Regions from separate parts of the Desulfotomaculum defluvii genome, predicted to be linked through region 2. Evidence: riboswitches for the same ligand, from Rfam matches in the RefSeq annotation. Region 2 holds a riboswitch; the other holds the start of a gene.

Region 1 (3,201 bases), on a different contig from region 2:
TAGTTTTCTCCTAACAATCTCAGCGGATTCATCCTCTTGTCCAATATGCACACCATCTGCATTAAGGGAGAGGGCTAAATCCACATCATCGTTAACGATAAAGGGGATGCGGTACTGTTGGCAAATTTGTTGCAAATCTTTAGCCAATTTATACTTTTCTTCTCCGGCCAAAGCACCTGTACCCTTTTCCCTGTACTGAAATAATGTAATACCTCCCTCAATGGCCTGACGGATTACTTCTAAGGGGTCCTTTGTGCAGTTTGTACTTCCTAATATGAAATATACCTTTAATAACTCCCGCATCTTGGAATCTGAAGTTATTGACATGGTCTACCTCTCCTTTTCTTTCTTAGCTTCTTTTCCTGTATGCCCAATGATTAGTTGGTCCATTTCCGTGACCCACTTCAATTTGATTTTCTATGGCAGCTTGGATAAAAGCCTTAGAAGTTTTGACTGCATCTTTTATATGCATGCCCTTGGCAAGTTGTGCAGCGATGGCAGAAGCAAAGGTACACCCCGTACCATGGGTGTTCTTGGTATTTACCCTTTTACCTGTAAAGTAAGTGAATCCCTGACCATCATATAACAAATCTATAACATCAGTTTCACCTTCATCATGTCCACCCTTGATAACAACATAGGCAGCACCCAGATGCTGCAGGTGTTTGGCAGCTTCCTGCCGATCCTCCAAGGTTATTATGGTCATTCCTGTTAATACCTCAGCCTCTGGAATATTGGGCGTGATGATGGTTGCCAATGGCAATAGGTATTTTTTTAATGCAACTACCGCCTGACTTTGCAGCAAAGATGCACCACCCTTGGCGATCATAACGGGATCCACCACAACATTTTGCCATTGATAATGTTTTATTTGTTCAGCCACCACTTGAATGATTTCACTACTGAAAAGCATACCGGTTTTGACAACATCTGTCCCCATATCTTCACCGATGGACCGGATTTGTTGCTGCACAGCCTCTATTGGCAAAGGATAGACCCCTTGTACACCCAGAGTGTTTTGTGCAGTAATGGCTGTAAGGGCAGACATACCATAGACCCCTAGTTCCTGAAATGTTTTTAAATCTGCTTGGATACCGGCACCACCACCACTGTCCGAACCAGCAATGGTCAATGCCTTAAATGTTTTGTTCATAGTCGTTCCTCTTTTACTTCAAATTAGTTATTACAGAACCATATTTAATAATTTCCTCATTAGATACTTTGGCCAATTGATTTAGGAATTCAATTTGGAAACTACCTGGTCCTTCCTGTCCTTTAAGAGTGGCGGCAATTTCTGCTGCCACCCCATAGCTCACCAGTGCAGCCGTCGATGCCAAAAGCAGTTCCTGCTCCACTGCACAAAAGGCTCCAATAACTGAGGAAAGTAAACAGCCAGTTCCCGTTACCCTAGTTAATAGGGCATCCCCGTTGTTGACCACATAGGTCCTTTGACCGTCGGTGATTACATCTTCTTTACCCGTTACCACTACCACTGTATCCAGCTGTTTGGCGGCGCTTTGAGCTAGATAAACTACATCTCCCTTGGCTTGACCCGCATCAACACCTCTGACGTCCCAGTTTTCGCCAATAACATTGGCCACTTCCCCAGCGTTTCCCCTTAGTACAGATACCTTGACTTCTTTTACAATCCTTCGTGCTGTTGCAGTTCGGTAAGCAGTGGCTCCTGCCCCAACCGGATCAAACACAACTGGAACGTTATGCTGATTTGCCGATTTACCCGCCTGAAGCATCGCTTCGATCTCTTTTTCATTTAAAGTCCCAATATTGAGAACTAGGGCTCCCGCAATGCTAGCCATATCGGCCACTTCCTCCACTGCATAGGCCATCACCGGTGAGGCGCCTAAGGCCAATAGTCCGTTGGCAGTAAAATTAGTTACCACAACATTAGTAATATTGTGTATCAGAGGGTTTACCTGCCTCACCTTTTGCAATGTAATGGCAATGTTTTGTAGATTCATACGATACATTCCCTTCCCTTCTACGATTTTAGTACTTCCTGAAAGTGACATAAAAAAGAGCACAATGCGTAAGCAAAGTGCCCATACTTTTCTCATCACTCCCTACGCTGGCATTATCCAACAGGTTCAACCGGTCAACGACGGTTTAGTCGTACTCTCAGCGTGCTTCCACAAGCTCCCGGATTTATATATTTTTTAAAGTATACCAATCAATCAAGCCACTGGCAATAGTTCTATAACAACAAAGTATTTTGATCAAATCTGAGTTAAGGTTCGTTTTAAAAATTCTCTGGTGCGTTCTTGTACTGGATTATTAAAAATTTGCTCCGGACTTCCTTCTTCTGCAATAACTCCTTTATCCATAAATACTACACGGTCAGATACCTCTTTTGCAAATCCCATTTCGTGAGTTACGATTAACATGGTAAGACCAGATTCAGCTAGTTCCTTCATAACTTTGAGGACTTCTCCTACCATCTCTGGGTCAAGGGCTGATGTTGGTTCATCAAACAACATCACATCTGGTTCCATAGAAAGTGCTCGAGCAATAGCCACCCGTTGTTTTTGACCACCTGATAATTGTCTTGGTTTTGCGTTAATATATTGATCCATGCCAACAACTTTTAAATATTTCATAGCTATTTTTTCTGCTTCAGCCCGAGAACGTTTTAGTACTTTTATTTGTCCGACTACACAATTGTTTAAAACATTGTGATTATTAAATAGGTTAAATTGCTGAAAAACCATACCTAAATTGGTGCGGTAAGCATAAATATCATGCTTATCATCTAATATATTTTCCCCTTTATATATAATTTGGCCCCCACTTGGTTTTTCTAACAAATTAATGCAACGAAGAAGAGTTGATTTACCAGAGCCAGATGAACCTATGATACAGACAACCTCTCCTTTGCTAACTGAAAAATCTATATCTTTTAAGACTTCGTGGGCTCCAAAGGATTTACTTAAGTGTTGAATATCAATAACTTTTTCCATATGCTCCCTCCTCCGTCTAACTAGTTTGTGTTTTACGCAGCTTGTCTTCCGGTCTTTCTAATTGCATTTGATTACCTAACAGAATGTAATCATCTGGCCCATCTAATTTCTTTTCAAAGTAACGTAAAATTCTAGTTACTGTATAGGTCATAATAAAGTAAATAACACACGCCACAAAGAATGATTCAAAATATCTGAAGTTGTTGCCTGCAACTGATTTGGTTTG
Region 2 (3,201 bases):
AGGAGATCAAGTAGACTATAAGATCATCGGCATTGACCCTGGAGCGGGGATCATGAAAGCCACTAGCAAAGCACTACAGGAATATGAATTAAAAGATTGGGAACTAGTAGAGGGCTCAGGTGCGGCAATGACAGCGGCTTTAACCAAGGCCTATGAGAATGAAGAACCCATTATTGTAACAGGGTGGACACCCCACTGGAAATTTGCCAAATATGATCTCAAATATCTAGAAGACCCCAAAAAGATCTTTGGGGATGATGAGTTTATTCATACAATTGCCCGGATGGGCTTAAAAGAAGACCATCCCAGTGCCTATCAGTTTCTGGACAAGTTTAATTGGCAGCCAGAAGATATGGCAGTAGTAATGGTAGATATTATGGAAGGTACTGATGAGGGGCAAGCGGCTGCTAAATGGGTGAAAAATAATGAGGAAAAGGTTAATCAATGGCTGGATGGAATCACTCCGGTACAAGGAGAAAAAATAAACCTGGCCTATGTTGCTTGGGATTCTGAAATTGCTAGCACCAACGTTGTAGCAGTGGTCCTAGAAAAACTGGGTTATGAAGTGGAATTAAGCCAGGTGGAAGCTGGTCCCATGTGGGCTGGTTTGGCTTCTGGAGATGCAGACGCCAGTGTTGCAGCTTGGTTACCCGCAACCCATGCCGATTATTACAAAGAGTTTAAAGACAAACTTGACGACCTCGGACCTAACATGGAAGGAACCAGAATAGGATTGGTGGTTCCAGCTTATATGGATATAAATTCCATTGAGGATCTGAAATAGCCATTAGCCTTAAAAAACCCTAGGCCATGGGCCATGAGCCCTGGGCCTAGGGTTTTTTGTGCTTGATATGCTTAAGGATCTTTTAATAGATGATACACGATCAAGTCCATATTGACCCATAAGTAAAACATGCAAAAAAGCTCATGGCACACGGCTTATGGCCCAGAGCTAGTATCTAACTCGTCATCTATTCAAACCCATTTACAAACTAAGATACACCTGTTATAGTTTAACTACAACTAAATAATCTGGGGAGCTGGGGAGACTGGCTGAGAGGGTACAGAGGTACCGACCCGTAAAACCTGATCTGGGTAATGCCAGCGGAGGGACAGAGAATCTTCTCATGTGCCAAAAAGCTATCCTTCTGGGGTAGCTTTTTTTATTTAATGTGTTGGAAAGTATAAAGACTTTGGACATACCTAGGGTAAACTAAGGGATGCCAAGTTTTTTCTAATAGTCAAATAGTTCAAGGAGGAAAAAAGATGCCCATAGTAAATGTAGGATTTCAAGTAATACCCAAAACCAAAGGTGATGACAGTTATGAAATTGTTGATAAGGCCATAGAGGTGGTTCAGCAAGCTGGGGTAAAGTACGAAGTTGGCCCCATGGAAACTGTCATGGAAGGTGAGATGGATCACCTGATTGAGATTGTAAAAAAAGCTCAGGAAGCTTGTATTACTGCAGGGGCTTCGGAAGTGATGACCTACATAAAGATTCACTATCGTCCTGAAGGAGTAACGATCGATGAAAAGATCGCTAAATACCGATAATAGGGACTTTGCAGCTATTTTTCTGCCTGGATTTACCCTGCTATTTCTCTTGATATTGTGGGAGATTGCCGTAGAAATTAGCCAGGTGGAAGCTTGGATTCTACCAGGGCCAAGTCAAATCGTAGAGGCGCTATGGCAGGCTAGAGAACTTCTGTGGCGGCATAGTACCCAAACCATCTATGAGACTGTTCTGGGCTTGGGCATAGCCGTTGTGGTCGGTATTACTTTGGCAACAGCCATCGACTGGTCCCAGTCCCTAAGAAAGGCTATTTATCCTCTATTAATCATCTCCCAGACTATTCCTATTATTGCTGTAGCACCGTTGTTAATTATCTGGTTTGGTTATGGTTTACTGCCCAAAGTTCTCGTGGTGGCCTTAGTCTGCTTCTTCCCCATTACAATAAACTTAGCCGATGGCTATCGGCTGGTGGACAGAGATATGATTCGACTTCTATCAGCCATGGGAGCGGATACTAGAAAGATTTTTACCATGGTAAAGCTTCCCGCAGCCCTGCCTTTCTTCTTTTCTGGGCTGCGTATTGCAGGCACTTATAGTGTAATGGGGGCAGTAATTGGTGAGTGGTTGGGGGCCAGCAAAGGGTTAGGAATTTTTATGACCCGTTCCTCCCAGTCCTATTTAACTGATCGAGTCTTTGCAGCCATTATTGTTATTACCTGTCTTAGTCTATTGATCTACCTCATCATCGAAGGTGTTGCCCGGCTTGTTATGCCCTGGTATTACAGGAAAACCTAGCAGTCAGCCGTAGCTTATAGAAAAGCCTTGGGGAAGGGCCGTGGGCCATGAGCCATGGGCCTTGAGCATTGAGTTTTTTGGAAAAACTAAACTCACCGAATTAGCAAGTGCTATCGTTATCCCCCGCAGATGCAATAACCCTTACACGCGCCCTGCTTTCATGATTGCCTTATTAAGGAAGGAGAATTTAAAATGGTTCGTAGAAAAGTAATGATTTTTTGTCTGCTGGCCTGCCTGATGCTATTGTTTACTGGCTGTACGCAGGAGAAAAAAGCAGCACCGGAGCAAAGCAAAGAGGAAGGATTAAAGAAAATAACTGTCATGCTGGATTGGTTTCCCAATACCAACCACACAGGTCTCTATGTAGCAAAGGACAAAGGTTATTATGAGGCAGAGGGACTGGAGGTAGAAATTGTTCAGCCCGGCGAGGGTAGTACTACGGATCAACTGGTAGCCACCGGCAAAGCAGATTTCGGTATCAGCTATCAGGAAAGTGTTACCCAGGCTCGGTCAACAGGGATTCCCCTAGTGTCCCTGGCAGCGGTGATCCAACACAACACTTCGGCCTTTGCTTCACTAAAAGAAGCCAATATAACCTCCCCCCAAGATTTTGTAGGTAAGCGTTATGGCGGCTGGGGTTCTCCAGTGGAGGAAGCGGTTCTTAAGGCTGTTATGGAAAAAGCCGGTGTTGAAGCGGATAAAGTACAAAATATTACCTTAGGTGCTACAGACTTCTTTAACTCCATCGGGCGAGATGCAGATTTTGAATGGATATATTATGGTTGGGACGGTGTAGAAGCCCAAAGAAGGGGTATGCAATTAAATTTGATTATGCTTAAAGACTTAGACCCGGCTCTCGATTACTATACACCGGTGATTATTACCAATGAGCA

The links. A riboswitch is a leader RNA that binds a small molecule or an ion and turns the genes downstream of it on or off. The one in region 2 is predicted to bind thiamine pyrophosphate.
Region 1: another riboswitch for thiamine pyrophosphate. It lies ahead of thiM (hydroxyethylthiazole kinase); the one in region 2 lies ahead of ACYQ03_RS03260 (thiamine-binding protein).

What each region holds. Positions count from the first base shown of each region.
Region 1 is NZ_BAAHYV010000008.1:372,291-375,491, reverse strand. It holds gene thiE (thiamine phosphate synthase) at 1-327, opposite strand, end outside; gene thiD (bifunctional hydroxymethylpyrimidine kinase/phosphomethylpyrimidine kinase) at 350-1,153, opposite strand; gene thiM (hydroxyethylthiazole kinase) at 1,167-2,075, opposite strand; TPP riboswitch at 2,062-2,171, opposite strand; gene ACYQ03_RS17205 (amino acid ABC transporter ATP-binding protein) at 2,235-2,975, opposite strand; gene ACYQ03_RS17200 (amino acid ABC transporter permease) at 2,992-3,201, opposite strand, start outside.
Region 2 is NZ_BAAHYV010000006.1:110,508-113,708, forward strand. It holds gene ACYQ03_RS03255 (glycine betaine ABC transporter substrate-binding protein) at 1-784, shown strand, start outside; TPP riboswitch at 1,024-1,130, shown strand; gene ACYQ03_RS03260 (thiamine-binding protein) at 1,267-1,554, shown strand; gene ACYQ03_RS03265 (ABC transporter permease) at 1,529-2,308, shown strand; gene ACYQ03_RS03270 (ABC transporter substrate-binding protein) at 2,501-3,201, shown strand, end outside.